2 regions of the Kluyvera sichuanensis genome follow, and region 2 is predicted to be linked to the other one. Evidence: predicted binding sites of a transcription regulator. Region 2 holds the regulator's gene; the other holds the start of a gene.

Region 1 (7,922 bases), 1.6 Mb from region 2:
GCGTTTCTCAGGCCGTGCGTAACGAAGCGAAAAGCCGAGACCTGACGGTCTTTGACGCGACCTGCCCGCTGGTTACCAAAGTGCATATGGAAGTGGCGCGCGCCAGCCGTCGCGGCGAAGAGTCGATTCTTATCGGCCACGCCGGTCACCCGGAAGTTGAAGGCACAATGGGCCAGTACAGCAACCCGAAAGGGGGGATGTACCTCGTCGAGTCGCCGGAAGACGTACTGAAGCTGGCGGTGAAAGACGAAAGCAAGCTGTCGTTTATGACCCAGACTACGCTCTCGGTGGACGACACTTCTGATGTTATTGACGCGTTGCGCAGCCGTTTCCCAAAAATCGTCGGCCCGCGTAAAGATGATATCTGCTACGCCACCACCAACCGTCAGGAAGCCGTGCGATCGCTCGCCCAGCAGGCGGACGTGGTGCTAGTCGTTGGGTCGAAGAACTCTTCCAACTCCAACCGTCTGGCCGAGCTGGCGCAGCGGATGGGTAAAGCGGCCTATCTGATTGACGATGCATCTGATATCCAGGAAGCCTGGGTGAAAGAGGCAACCTGCGTTGGCGTCACCGCCGGGGCATCCGCGCCGGATATTCTGGTGCAGAACGTCATTGCTCGCCTGCAATCGTTAGGTGGCGGCGAGGCGATTACCCTTGAAGGTCGTGAAGAGAACATCGTCTTTGAGGTGCCGCGCGAGCTGCGTGTGGATGTTCGTGAAGTCGAATAAATTAATTCTCCCGCAGATGTGAAAAAATGCCAGGCTTAACGTCTGGCATTTTTTATGGAGAAATCATGCGACTGCCTATCTTCCTGGATACCGATCCCGGTATCGACGATGCCGCGGCGATTGCCGCAGCGCTGTTTGCTCCCGAGCTGGATCTCCAGCTCATGACCACCGTCGCCGGCAACGTCTCCGTCGAGAAAACCACCCGTAATGGCCTGCAGCTGCTCCATTTCTGGGAGGCGGATGTGCCGCTGGCGCAGGGCGCGGCCGCACCGCTGGTTCGCCCGCTGCGCGACGCGGCGTCGGTACACGGCGAATCCGGCATGGAGGGCTATGATTTTGTCGAGCATAACCGCCAGCCGCTGGCAAAACCGGCGTTTCAGGCGATCCGCGATGCGCTGATGCTGGCATCTGAGCCGGTCACGCTGGTCGCCATTGGCCCGCTGACCAATATCGCACTGCTGCTGACGCAGTACCCTGAGTGCCGCTTCAATATTCGCCGCCTGGTGATTATGGGCGGTTCCGCCGGGCGCGGTAACTTTACGCCGAACGCCGAGTTTAATATCGCTATCGACCCGGAAGCGGCGGCGCTGGTGTTCCGCAGCGGCCTGGAGATTGTGATGTGTGGGCTGGACGTGACTAACCAGGCGACGCTCTCGCCAGAATATCTGGCCTCGCTGCCCGCGCTGAATAAAACCGGCGGTATGCTCCATGCATTGTTCAGCCACTACCGCAGCGGCAGTATGCAGAGCGGCCTGCGCATGCACGACCTGTGCGCGATTGCTTGGCTGGCACGCCCGGCGCTGTTTACTCTGCAAAGCTGCTACGTCACCGTTGAAACGCAGGGGCAATTTACCGCCGGGACAACGGTCGTGGATATTGAAGGGAAGCTCGGCCAGCCGGCTAACGCGCAGGTGGCGCTGGGGCTGGACGTCGAAGGCTTCCGCCAATGGGTGGCGGAGGTTTTTGCACTGGCGTCGTAATTATCATTAGCGGCTTTGCTGCGGCAGCTTCTCGCTCAGATAATCAATCATCGCCCGCATTCTGGCGGGCATATGCTGATTACGCGTCCATAACAGCCACAGATCGCCGCTGTAGTCGCTGATAAACTCCCACTCCGGCAGTACCTGCACAATCTCACCGTTAGCTAGCGCTTCCTGCGCGGTAAACAGCGGCAGGCTGCCGATACCAAGATGGTTTTTCACCGCGTCCAGCCGCACGCCGGTATGGTTGGCGGCGTAGCGTCCGTGAGTCTGAATTGTCTCGCTCTTCTCACCAAGCCGGAATTTCCAGCGCGCGTCGGCGGGCGTTTCACCGAGGCTGATACAGCTATGGTGGCGCAACGCATGCGGTGTGTCTGGCGTGCCGTGCTGACGTAAATACGCCGGGGTAGCGCAAATGACATGGCTGACCGGCATTAGCGCTTTGCCGTACAGACCGGGGGAGGGGGACTGGCTGATGCGCAGCGCCAGGTCGACGCCGTCGTCAATCAGATCCATATAGCGGTCTTCCAGGCGCAGGCACACGTCGACGTCCGGGTAGCGCTCAAGGAATTCGGCCATCAGCGGGTGAATCACAAAACGTCCCACCGCTTTCGGTACACTAACGGTCAGCTTGCCTTGGGCCACCTGCTGGCGGCTACTGCCGGAATCCAGCGCCATCTGCGCGGCATTCAGCATCTCCTGCGCGTGTTCGTACACCATTTTCCCTGTTTCGCTCAACGCCAGCTTGCGGGTGGTGCGATGTAGCAATTTGCTGCCGAGCGCCTGCTCCAGGCGCGACACGCTGCGGCTAATGGCGGAAGGCGTGGCTCCAGCGGCTTTTGCCGCCGCGGTAAAGCTGCCCTGGTCAATAATCAACACAAAGGTGGCAAGGTCGGGCAGAAGGTTAGGGTTCATTTGTGCGTACCAGGCAAAGATGCATTGAGTGGGCGCAGGATTATCGCCGCAGATAAAGTGAATATACTCTTCTCATTAAGAGGAGAACAATCATGACTGAACGTCTTTATTACACCTGCGATGATACTGAAGGTCGGGCTAACGTACTGAGCTGTACACCTGAGCCGGATGGGCGCTATACGGTGGTGCTGGATAGCACCCTGTTTCACCCGCAGGGCGGCGGGCAGCCTGCGGATGTGGGCTGGATTGACAATGAACCGGTTGAAGCGGTGCTTGCGCGCGGTGACGACGTGCTGCATATGATGGCAAAACCGTTATCCTCCGGGGCAGTGAATCTGCGTGTGGATGCGGCGCAGCGCAAGCTGCACGCTCGGCTGCATTCTGCGGGGCATCTGATTGGTCTGGCGGGGACAGAGTACGGCTGGCATCCGGTAAAAGCGCACCATTGGCCCCATGAGGGGCGTATTACTTTCGCCACTGGGGAAAACGCCACGTTGCCGGATGCGCCGTCGTTGTTAACGAAAATCAGCGCCTGGCAGGCGGAAAATCTCGCCCGACAGGTGACATTCGCCGACGGACTGCGGCAGGTGGGTTTTGGCCATCTCCCGGCTTACCCGTGCGGAGGAACGCACGTTGCCCAACTTTCAGAGATTGGGCCGGTGACGATTACCCAGGTGAAGATGAAAAAAGGGCAGATGATCGTCAACTACACGCTCGAGGCGTAAAACCGACGCCGCGAAATTATCTTCGCGGATTCGCTGGCCACTGCTCGGTTTTCCCGCTGTTTTCCCACCCCTAATCGCCATCCCGAGCGAGTTTGACTTCTTTCCCTTGCTGCGGCAATGATTCATCCTGCGGGATGAATCATGTCTTTTACTGATATTCCTCTCTGTTTATCATTAAATTCTAATTATGGGCGTTTTCGGCTGGCGACCCTGCAGCGGGCTGGTTACTCTGAAAACGATTTACGCAATTTTAACAAAAGAGAATAGCTATGCATGATGCACAAATCCGCGTCGCCATTGCTGGCGCTGGCGGCCGCATGGGACGGCAGTTAATCCAGGCAACCCTGGCGATGGAAGGAGTTCAATTAGGGGCAGCGCTGGAGCGTGAAGGCTCTTCTTTACTGGGCAGCGATGCCGGTGAACTGGCGGGCGCAGGCAAGTCTGGCGTCACCGTTCAGAGCAGCCTGGATACGGTAAAAGATGATTTTGACGTGTTCATCGATTTTACCCGCCCGGAAGGCACGCTGGCGCATCTGGCGTTTTGCCGCCAGCACGGCAAAGGCATGGTCATTGGCACCACCGGCTTTGACGATGCCGGTAAACAGGCCATTCGCGAGGCTTCAGAAGAGATTGCGATCGTTTTCGCGGCCAACTTCAGCGTTGGTGTTAACGTCATGCTCAAGCTGCTGGAGAAAGCGGCAAAGGTCATGGGCGACTATACCGATATCGAAATTATTGAAGCGCACCACCGCCACAAAGTGGATGCACCGTCAGGTACGGCGCTGGCAATGGGTGAGGCGATCGCCGGGGCGCTGGATAAAGATCTGAAGGACTGCGCGGTCTACTCGCGTGAAGGTTATACCGGCGAACGCGTGCCGGGTACCATTGGTTTTGCCACCGTTCGCGCCGGTGACATTGTCGGTGAACACACCGCGATGTTTGCTGATATTGGCGAGCGTGTAGAGATCACGCATAAGGCTTCCAGCCGCATGACGTTTGCTAACGGTGCGGTGAGATCGGCATTGTGGCTAAAGACTAAGGAAAATGGTCTTTTTGATATGCGTGATGTGCTGAATTTGAATGAACTATAAGTATTTATTACCCATCGTGATGTGGTTATTGTAGTCATAATTACTTGATTACAGAGGGCAATATTTTATTGCCCTTTTATTTTGTCTTTTTTTTATGATTTTTTTTATGAAAGCATTATTTTCATAAATTATCCGGCTTAAATGTGTTGGTTAAATGTAAATTTTGACCATCTGGTCTACTTTTTTACTCCCCTCAGTGAAATTTAACACTCTTCCTGCTCCGCAAGCGTTTTCTACAATGAGTTAGTTGATCTTTTTGATGGCTATCGCCTTGCTGCCACATCAGTGGCGCAAAATAATAATAAAAATTGTCCTTTAAGGTAGACATTTGCCGAGGCTGTCACTAGAATGCCGCCGTTTGCCAGAAATTCATCGGTAAGCAAATTTGCATTGATTTGTGCCATTGTTATGAATTAATATGCAAATAAAGCGAGTAAATATTCTCTGGAGGGTGTTTTGATTAAGTCAGCGCTATTGGTTCTGGAAGACGGAACCCAGTTTTACGGTCGGGCCATAGGGGCAACGGGTTCGGCGGTTGGGGAAGTCGTTTTCAATACTTCAATGACCGGTTATCAAGAAATCCTCACTGATCCTTCCTATTCTCGCCAAATCGTCACCCTTACTTATCCCCATATTGGTAATGTCGGCACCAACGCCGCCGATGAAGAGTCCTCTCAGGTTCACGCTCAGGGTCTGGTTATTCGCGACCTGCCGCTGATTGCCAGCAACTACCGCAACACCGAAGATCTCTCTTCTTACCTTAAGCGCCATAACATCGTGGCGATTGCCGATATCGATACCCGTAAGCTGACGCGACTGCTGCGCGAGAAGGGCGCTCAGAACGGCTGCATCATCGCAGGCGATAATCTGGATGCTACGCTGGCCTTAGAAAAAGCCAAAGCGTTCCCGGGCTTAAATGGGATGGACCTGGCAAAAGAAGTGACCACGGCTGAAGCCTACAGCTGGACGCAGGGTAGCTGGACGCTGGCGGGTGACCTGCCGGAAGCGAAATCCGAAGAAGAGCTGCCGTTCCACGTGGTGGCCTACGATTTTGGCGCGAAGCGCAATATTCTGCGTATGCTGGTTGACCGCGGCTGCCGCCTGACGGTAGTGCCAGCGAAAACCTCCGCCGAAGAAGTTCTGGCGATGAATCCAGACGGTGTGTTCCTGTCTAACGGCCCTGGCGACCCGGCACCGTGCGACTACGCTATCGACGCGATTGAAAAATTCCTCCAGACCGAGGTGCCGGTATTTGGCATCTGCCTCGGCCATCAGCTGCTGGCGCTGGCGAGCGGTGCGAAGACCATCAAGATGAAGTTTGGTCACCACGGTGGTAACCACCCGGTGAAAGACATGGATAAGAACGTGGTGATGATCACCGCGCAGAACCACGGTTTTGCGGTGGATGAAGCGTCGATGCCAGCTAACCTGCGCGTGACCCACAAATCTCTGTTCGACGGTACCCTGCAGGGGATTCACCGTACCGATAAACCGGCGTTCAGCTTCCAGGGCCACCCAGAGGCGAGCCCAGGCCCGCACGATGCGGCACCGCTGTTCGACCACTTTATCGAGCTTATTGAGCAATACCGTCAGTCCGCGAAATAATCAGGAGTAATAAGAGCCATGCCAAAACGTACAGACATAAAAAGTATCCTGATTCTGGGCGCGGGCCCGATTGTTATCGGTCAGGCGTGTGAGTTTGACTACTCCGGTGCCCAGGCGTGTAAAGCGCTGCGCGAAGAGGGCTACCGCGTCATTCTGGTGAACTCCAACCCAGCGACCATCATGACCGACCCGGAAATGGCCGATGCGACCTACATCGAGCCGATTCACTGGGAAGTGGTGCGCAAAATCATCGAAAAAGAGCGTCCAGATGCGGTTCTGCCGACCATGGGCGGCCAGACCGCGCTGAACTGCGCGCTGGAGCTGGAGCGTCAGGGCGTGCTGGAAGAGTTCGGCGTGACCATGATTGGCGCTACCGCCGACGCGATTGATAAAGCAGAAGACCGCCGCCGTTTCGACGTGGCGATGAAGAAAATCGGCCTCGACACCGCGCGTTCCGGTATCGCGCACACCATGGAAGAAGCCCTGGCAGTTGCTGCTGACGTCGGCTTCCCATGCATCATCCGCCCAAGCTTCACCATGGGCGGCACCGGTGGCGGTATCGCTTACAACCGCGAAGAGTTCGAAGAAATCTGCGAACGCGGCCTGGATCTCTCGCCAACCAACGAGCTGCTGATTGATGAATCACTGATCGGCTGGAAAGAGTACGAGATGGAAGTGGTGCGTGATAAGAACGACAACTGCATCATCGTCTGCTCTATCGAAAACTTCGATGCGATGGGCATCCACACCGGTGACTCCATCACAGTGGCGCCAGCGCAGACCCTGACCGACAAAGAATACCAAATCATGCGTAACGCCTCGATGGCGGTACTGCGTGAAATCGGCGTCGAAACCGGTGGTTCTAACGTCCAGTTCTCGGTGAACCCGAAAGACGGTCGCCTGATTGTTATCGAAATGAACCCGCGCGTATCCCGCTCCTCGGCGCTGGCTTCCAAAGCAACCGGCTTCCCGATTGCGAAAGTGGCGGCCAAGCTGGCGGTAGGTTACACCCTCGACGAACTGATGAACGACATCACCGGCGGCCGTACTCCGGCTTCCTTCGAGCCGTCCATCGACTACGTTGTGACGAAGATTCCACGCTTCAACTTCGAGAAGTTTGTTGGCGCGAACGACCGTCTGACCACGCAGATGAAATCTGTCGGTGAAGTGATGGCGATTGGCCGCACGCAGCAGGAATCCCTGCAGAAAGCGCTGCGCGGCCTGGAAGTCGGCGCGACCGGCTTCGACCCGAAAGTAAGCCTCGACGACCCTGAAGCGCTGACCAAAATTCGCCGCGAACTGAAAGACGCGGGCGCTGAGCGTATCTGGTACATCGCCGATGCTTTCCGCGCGGGCCTCTCCGTCGACGGCGTGTTCAACCTGACCAACATCGACCGCTGGTTCCTGGTGCAGATTGAAGAGCTGGTGCGTCTGGAAGAGAAAGTGGCAGAAGTGGGCATCAACGGCCTCGACGCTGACTTCCTGTTCCACCTGAAACGCAAAGGCTTTGCCGATGCGCGTCTGGCAAAACTGGCGGGCGTACGCGAAGCGGAAATCCGCAAGCTGCGTGACCAGTATAACCTGCACCCGGTCTACAAGCGTGTGGATACCTGCGCGGCGGAATTCGCCACCGACACCGCTTACATGTACTCCACCTATGAAGAAGAGTGCGAATCCAACCCGTCCGTTGACCGCGATAAAATCATGGTCCTCGGCGGCGGCCCGAACCGTATCGGTCAGGGTATCGAATTCGACTACTGCTGCGTACACGCCTCACTGGCGCTGCGCGAAGACGGTTACGAGACCATCATGGTCAACTGTAACCCGGAAACCGTCTCTACCGACTACGACACTTCCGACCGCCTGTACTTCGAGCCG
Region 2 (7,922 bases):
CACCCGTTCGTCACCTTCGACACCGCCGCACTGAGCGGGCTGGCATTAGGGCAAACCGTGCTGTCAAAAGCCTGTACCGCGGCGGGCATGGATTTCGACAGCAGCCAGGCGCACTCGGCGCTGTACGATACCGAACAGACCGCCATTTTGTTCTGCGAAATCGTCAACCGCTGGAAACGCCTCGGCGGCTGGCCGCTGCCGATAGCGACCGAAGAATAGCAGCATAAAAAAAGCGACCTTCAGGTCGCTTTTTTATTTCTGCGCCCGGTATCCGGGCGAACCGATTATTCTGCTTTCGGCTCTTCAGCGTATTTCGCCGCAGTCTCTTTAATCAGAGGCTGCAGTTCACCGCGCTGGTACATTTCAATGATGATGTCGCAGCCGCCAACCAGTTCGCCGTCAACCCACAGCTGTGGGAAGGTCGGCCAGTTTGCATATTTCGGCAGCTCGGCACGGATATCCGGGTTCTGCAGGATGTCGACATAAGCAAAGCGCTCACCGCACGCAGACAGTGCCTGAACGGCCTGGGCAGAGAAACCGCAGCTCGGCAGTTTCGGGGAACCTTTCATGTACAGCAGGATCGGGTTTTCAGCGATCTGGCGCTGAATTTTTTCAATTGTCTCGCTCATTATCTTGCTTCCTCAAACTTCTTTTTACGGCAGTAGTCTGACATTGTAACGTTTCAGAGCCTGAACAGAAAATAACATTTTGTTCACGCATTACTATTTTATCGTCTGAAGCGTTAAGTTGCTTTATAAATATGAGTTTATCGGCAGGCTGATGAAAAGCTTGCTCATTATTTGACTCATTATGTATCAAATGATGTTTTTTTTTGCAGTTGCTAACGAAACAACGTTTTATCCTTAAAAACACTATTAACATTTCGTGTTTTTATGGATTAGAATCGTTGGGTTTTGTAAACCATACCCAGGCAAGGACATTTGGCCTGCATCTTACTCAGAGGGTTGTTCAGTGGCGCAGATAAAAAAATGGTCGTTCACGCTCTGTGCATTGCTGTTTACATCGTTATCCTTCACGCCGTTGGCGCATGCTACAGGGCATGCCAAAACCCCAACGGCGCAAAAGTCGCTTCCTGTAAAAAACAGTGAACGCAAGAAAAAGAACGCGGACAATAAATCTAACGCTAAGAAAAAATCCACTCCGGTTGCCGCTAAGAAGAAAACCACGCCAGCCGTAGCGAAAAAAGTTGCTCCAGCCTCCAGCAAATCGAAAACAGCCTCCGCTAAAACCCACGTGAAAAGCAGCGCGGTCAAAACCGCCAGCGTCACCACGACCTGTAAAGTCCGCAAAGGGTACAAGAAACGCTGTACCACCGCTCCTGTAGAAACCCAACCCACGACCATCGCCGCCGCGCACAAAGTTCGCGTGCAGAAAGTACAGAAAACCGCGATGAATAAGCTGATGGGTCAGTTAGGGAAACCTTATCGCTGGGGTGGCAACTCCCCACGCACCGGCTTCGACTGCAGCGGTTTGGTCTATTACGCTTATAAAGATCTGGTCAACATCCGCATTCCACGTACTGCCAACGAAATGTATCACCTGCGCGATGCGCGTCCGGTTGAACGTGGCGAACTGGAAAGCGGCGATCTGGTATTCTTCCGCACCCAGGGCCGCGGTACAGCCGATCACGTTGGCGTGTACGTCGGCAACGGCAAATTTATTCAGTCCCCGCGTACCGGTCAGGACATCCAGATAACGTCGCTGAGCGAAGACTATTGGGTCCGGCACTACGTCGGCGCCCGCCGCGTTGTGACACCAAAGACAATTCGTTAATCACTTACCCCGTTTGTTAATAAACGGGGTAAGCTTATCTTTTATCTCACCTTTTAATTTGCTACTCTATCCATACTTAATACATGGTTATTGAGTGTACAAATATAATAAAGGAGAGTAGCAATGTCGTTCGAATTACCTGCATTACCGTATGCCAAAGACGCTCTTGTTCCACACATTTCCGTGGAAACCCTGGAGTATCATTACGGCAAACACCACCAGACCTATGTCACTAACCTGAACAACCTGATCAAAGGTACGGCGTTTGAAGGCAAAACGCTGGAAGAGATCGTCCGTACCTCTGAAGGCGGCGTGTTCAACAACGCAGCGCAGGTCTGGAACCACACCTTCTACTGGAACTGCCTGGCACCTAATGCCGGTGGCGAACCAACCGGTGCCGTCGCTGATGCGATCGCTAAATCCTTTGGTTCCTTCGCTGAATTCAAAGCACAGTTCACCGATGCCGCAGTGAAAAACTTCGGTGCGGGCTGGACCTGGCTTGTGAAGAAGGCGGATGGTTCCCTGGCTATCGTTTCAACGTCTAACGCGGCAACCCCGCTGACCACCGACGCGAAGCCACTGCTGACCGTTGACGTGTGGGAACACGCTTACTACATCGACTACCGCAATGCGCGTCCAAACTATCTGGAGCACTTCTGGGCTCTGGTGAACTGGGCGTTTGTGGCTGAGAATCTGGCAGCGTAAGCAAAAAATAACCCGGCATCGCCACGCTCCGCCGGGTTATCTCGTATCACGCAGAAGGTTTCCCTTCTGCGTTTTTGTTTTTATTGGCTGGCCAGCGCCTCTTCACCGCGTGAACGACCGCTCAGGAATACCACCAGCAGCGCCAGCGCGGCAACAATCGCCCCCATCACCGGTACAAAGCTGTAACCCAGACCACCGGAGATCACTGCTCCGCCCGCGACCGCACCCAGTGCGTTACCCAGATTGAACGCCCCGATATTCACCGAGGAAGAAAGACCCGGTGCTTCGTGCGCCACGCGCATCACGCGCATTTGCAGCGGTGGCACCACCGCGAAGGTTGCAGCCCCCCACACCACCATACTGAAGGCCGCGCCTACCTGCGTTTGCGCAAGGAACGGAATCGCCAGCATGATTGCCATCAGCAGCAGCAGGAAGCCCTTCAGCGTTCCGCTCACCGAACGGTCTGCGAATTTGCCGCCGAGGTAGTTACCGATTGAGAAGCCGACGCCAATCAACACCAGCATCAGCGTAATAAACGCTGGCGTGGCGTGAGTTATCATCCGCAGCACCGGTGAAATATAGGTATAGAGCGTAAACATCGCTCCCGCACCCAGTACGGTGGTCAGCAGCGCCGACAGCACCTGCGGACGCACCAGCACCGACAGTTCGCGCTTCACGTCCGGTTTTTCACCCGCCCCGCCCTTCGGCAGAGAGAACCACAGCCCCAGGATGGCAATAATGCCAAGGCCTGCCGTTGCCAGGAACGACATCCGCCAGCCGATGGTTTCACCAAGCCAGGTTGCCGCCGGCACCCCGCCGATATTGGCAATCGTCAACCCCATAAACATGGTCGCCACGGCGCTGGCCTGCTTATGCTTCGGCACCACGCTGGCGGCGACAACGGAACCCAGGCCGAAGAACGCGCCGTGGTTAAGGCTGGTAATAATCCGCGACAGCATCAGCGTGGTGTAGTCCGGCGCCATCGCCGACAATACGTTACCGAGGGTAAAAATCGCCATCAGGAAGATCAGGGCGTTACGGCGGGCACGATGTGAAAGCAGCAGCGTCATCAGCGGCGCACCAACCATCACCCCTACGGCATAGGCGCTGATCAGCATCCCGGCTGCGGGAATGGAGACGTCCACGCCTTTTGCGATCACCGGCAGGAGCCCCATTGGCGAGAATTCGGTAGTCCCGATGCCAAAGGCCCCGATGGCTAACGCCAGTAAGGGAAAGTTAATTTTCATGCAAATGCTCCGGTTGGCCGCACAACAGACGCGGCATGTCGATAATGGGCAAAAGCATGACATCAATCACATAAAAACAGAAGTGTACAAAACAGCAAAAGATTATTGCTAAACGGGTAACAATCAGACAGGAGGGAGCGGGCGCCCCCTCGCAGAGGAATTAATGCAGTACAGCAGTCAAACTTGCGGCAACGATCAGCGCAAGGGTAATGACGGTGGTGGTGAGTGACATCTTAAGTTCGGTACTCATCAACTTTTCTCCTTTTTATCGCTACAGCAAAACTGAGCTAACTCATTTTTGCACAGTATTGCGCAAAAATCTTCACAGATTTAGCAGGATGTTGGTTTTTACTCTTCCACTTTGCGTCAGGATAAGTCAAAATTCGACGCTTATTTATAAGCGTACCGGCCATTGACCCCCTCCTGTCGTCCTGTATCGTTTTCCCGGCGAATCGCAATCCACAAAATTGCGTCAGGGTGTGTGAAGGCAAACGTTTTCCTTTCGATTTTATCAGGGGCAGGCCAGGGTCTGGAGTGAGATGGAATGGCAACTATTAAAGATGTAGCGAAGCGCGCAAACGTTTCCACTACAACCGTATCACATGTAATTAACAAAACGCGTTTTGTCGCCGAGGAGACGCGTGAAGCCGTTTGGGCGGCGATCAAAGAGTTGCACTACTCTCCGAGCGCCGTTGCCCGCAGCCTGAAGGTGAACCACACCAAATCGATTGGTTTGCTGGCAACCAGCAGCGAAGCGGCCTACTTTGCCGAAATTATCGAAGCCGTTGAGAAAAACTGCTTTGAGAAAGGTTATACCCTGATTCTGGGCAACGCCTGGAATAACCTGGAAAAACAGCGCGCCTACCTGTCGATGATGGCGCAAAAGCGCGTGGATGGCCTGCTGGTCATGTGCTCCGAGTATCCGGAATCCCTACTGACGATGCTCGAAGAGTACCGTCACATTCCGATGGTGGTGATGGACTGGGGCGAGGCTAAAGCAGACTTCACCGACTCGGTCATCGATAACGCCTTTGAAGGCGGCTATACCGCCGGTCGTTACCTGGTTGAGCGTGGTCATCGCGATATCGGTGTGATCCCAGGTCCACTGGAGCGCAACACCGGCGCGGGCCGTCTGGCCGGCTTTATGAAAGCGATGGAAGAAGCGCAGATCAACGTACCGAAGAACTGGATTGTGCAGGGTGACTTCGAGCCCGAATCTGGTTATCGCGCAATGCAGCAGATCCTGTCGCAGCAGCCGCGCCCTACTGCTATCTTCTGCGGTGGTGACATCATGGCGATGGGCGCACTGTGCGCCGCAGATGAAATGGGTCTGCGCGTGCCGCAGGACATTTCGCTGATCGGTTATGATAACGTGCGCAACTCGCGTTTCTTCACCCCGGCGTTGACGACCATTCACCAGCCGAAAGATTCGCTTGGTGAGACGGCGTTTAACATGCTGATGGACCGTATCGTCAGCAAACGCGAGACCTCGCAGTCGATTGAAGTGCATCCGCGTCTTATCGAACGTCGCTCCGTGGCCGACGGCCCGTTCCGCGACTACCGCCGCTAAGCATTACCCACGGACACCCTACTCGGGTGTCCGCAGCCACTCTTCATTTAGCGTCTCGCTATCCCCCAGATATTCCAGCAGCCAGCTTAAAGCCGGCGACGCTTCGCTTTGCTGCCAGGTCAGGCAACAGGCGGCATCCGGGAACGGGTTTTCAAGCTGTAGCGCCACCCATGCCCCGCTTTCCAACCACGGTTGCGCCAGATGCCCCGGCACCATCGCCGCGCAAAGCCCCGCCGAGATACAGGTTTCCGATGAGGCCCAGTCCGGCACCACCACGCGCTTCTGGTTATCGAGCAGCCAGGTTGTTCGCTTTGGCAGCGATCGCGAAGTATCTTCGCGCACCAGTGACGGCCAGTTGCGCAACACATCATCACTGAGCGGGCCTTCCATCTGCGCCAGCGGATGGGTACTCGCCACTACGCAGTGCCAGTTGAGCATCCCCATATCACGAAACGCGAAACGGCCACCAACCGGAATCGCCTGAGTGGCACCAATCGCCAGCTCCACGCGACCATCGGCCAGCGCATCCCAGACGCCATTAAACACTTCCTGATAAACAATCAGTTCCACGTCGCTAAAGTGGCGATAGAAATCGACAATCAACTGCCGGGTTCGCTGCGGTTTCACGATATTATCGACGGCAATCGCCAACTGCCCTCGCCAGCCGTTAGCAATTTGCTGGCACTGTTGGCGAGTGATCTGCATTTTTTTGATAACAGAGCGCCCCTCCTTCAAAAACCATGCGCCAGCGGGAGTAAGCTCAACGTCGCGATGGCGCCGTTCGAACAGGGGAACTGCCAGCCACTCTTCCAGCTGGCGTACCGTATAGCTGACCGCAGAAGGCACGCGGTGCAGTTCCTGAGCCGCGGCGCTAAAGCTACCGTTGCGCGCCACCGCATCAACCACTTCCAGTGAATATTCAGACCACATTTTCTGCCTGCAAAATTTTTGAATGCATGACGCAAATATTAGCGTTTCACAAGCCGTTATGCACTCTCTACACTCAGCGGCATCGTTTATTCATGATAAAAAGGGCGAAATTAATGCAACCTGGGAAAGGATTTTTAGTCTGGCTCGCGGGGCTGAGCGTATTGGGCTTTCTGGCTACCGATATGTATCTCCCTGCCTTTGCCGCCATTCAGGAAGACCTGCAAACGCCGGCATCAGCCGTCAGCGCGAGTCTTAGCCTGTTTCTGGCCGGTTTTGCCGTCGCGCAACTCCTCTGGGGGCCGCTGTCAGACCGCTACGGGCGCAAACCGATTCTGCTGTCCGGGTTAACCATTTTCGCTATTGGCTGCATTGGCATGCTGTGGGTGCGCGATGGCACCACGCTGCTGGTCCTGCGTTTTGTGCAGGCCGTCGGCGTTTGCGCTGCGGCGGTGACCTGGCAGGCAATGGTCACCGACTACTATCCAGCTCAGCGCACCAACCGCATTTTTGCCACTATCATGCCGCTGGTTGGGCTCTCTCCGGCGCTCGCCCCGCTGCTGGGTAGCTGGCTGCTGGCGCACTTTGACTGGCAGGCCATCTTCGCCACGCTGTTTATTATCACCCTGGTGCTGATGCTCCCGGCGTTCCGCCTCAAGCCTGCGCACAAAAAAAATGCCACTAGCGAAGAAAAGCTGACCTTTATGCGCCTGCTGCGCAGTAAAGACTATCGCGGCAACGTGCTGATTTACGCCGCCTGCTCGGCGAGCTTTTTCGCCTGGTTGACCGGTTCACCGTTTATCCTGCATGAGATGGGCTACAGCCCAACGGTAATTGGTCTGAGCTATGTGCCGCAAACCATCGCCTTCCTGATTGGCGGCTACGGCTGTCGCGCCGCGCTGCAAAAATGGCGTGGTGCCCAGATGCTGCCGTGGCTGCTGGTTATCTACGCGCTGAGCGTGGTGGGTACCTGGGCCGTGGGTCTGGCAGAAAACGCCTCGTTGACCGCCCTGCTGATTCCGTTCTGCGTGATGGCCATTGCCAACGGCGCGATTTATCCGATCGTCGTCGCTCAGGCGCTGAAGCCATTCCCACAGGCAACAGGCCGTGCTGCGGCATTACAAAACACGCTGCAGTTAGGGCTCTGTTTCCTGGCAAGCCTTGCGGTATCCACATTGATTGCCACGCCGCTGCTGACCACCACCAGCGTGATGCTGGTGACCGTGCTGCTCGCAGGCGTCGGCTACTGGATGCAACTCGCCGCTCGTCGCGCTGAACGTGAAATAGAACACGCCACTTCTCACGCCTAAACATCACTCATATCAATATCCCAGGAAATGATTAGGGCGCTAAGATTTTTAGTTGAATCAACAAACTTAGCGTCCTATACTGGATCCGCATCACATAAATAATATAGATTGAACTTATTAAGCGGGAGCAGGATAGCTTCCCGTTGAACCATGGATTGGCTTTCGGCAAGGGATTCTTCCCTTCCTCTGTGCTACGTCGGATAGCAGGCTCACGAATTTCGTGAGATTTCTCACAAACCCAAAAAAAGCGTCTACGCTGTTTTAAGGTTCTGATCATCAGGTCGGGATGGAGAAGCTATGAGCTCATCGTGTATAGAAGAAGTTAGTGTACCGGATGACGACTGGTATCGTATTGTCAGCGAGCTGCTA

Evidence for each region. Region 2 encodes PurR, which represses purine synthesis genes. Its sites were predicted from a motif close to CANGCAAACGTTTGCNTG; they were not measured.
Region 1: the regulator PurR is predicted to act here: its motif matches at 4,787-4,804, upstream of carA (glutamine-hydrolyzing carbamoyl-phosphate synthase small subunit).

The regions. Positions count from the first base shown of each region.
Region 1 covers NZ_CP162271.1:4,492,310-4,500,231, forward strand. Annotated here, with positions in the region: gene ispH (4-hydroxy-3-methylbut-2-enyl diphosphate reductase) at 1-728, shown strand, start outside; gene rihC (ribonucleoside hydrolase RihC) at 794-1,708, shown strand; gene AB2B48_RS21460 (LysR family transcriptional regulator) at 1,715-2,623, opposite strand; gene AB2B48_RS21465 (alanyl-tRNA editing protein) at 2,716-3,348, shown strand; gene dapB (4-hydroxy-tetrahydrodipicolinate reductase) at 3,618-4,439, shown strand; gene carA (glutamine-hydrolyzing carbamoyl-phosphate synthase small subunit) at 4,896-6,044, shown strand; gene carB (carbamoyl-phosphate synthase large subunit) at 6,063-7,922, shown strand, end outside.
Region 2 covers NZ_CP162271.1:1,021,029-1,028,950, reverse strand. Annotated here, with positions in the region: gene rnt (ribonuclease T) at 1-219, shown strand, start outside; gene AB2B48_RS05130 (Grx4 family monothiol glutaredoxin) at 285-629, opposite strand; gene AB2B48_RS05125 (C40 family peptidase) at 973-1,794, shown strand; gene sodB (superoxide dismutase [Fe]) at 1,918-2,499, shown strand; gene AB2B48_RS05115 (MFS transporter) at 2,580-3,746, opposite strand; gene AB2B48_RS05110 (YnhF family membrane protein) at 3,907-3,996, opposite strand; gene purR (HTH-type transcriptional repressor PurR) at 4,291-5,316, shown strand; gene punR (DNA-binding transcriptional activator PunR) at 5,335-6,246, opposite strand; gene punC (purine nucleoside transporter PunC) at 6,360-7,553, shown strand; gene cfa (cyclopropane fatty acyl phospholipid synthase) at 7,851-7,922, shown strand, end outside.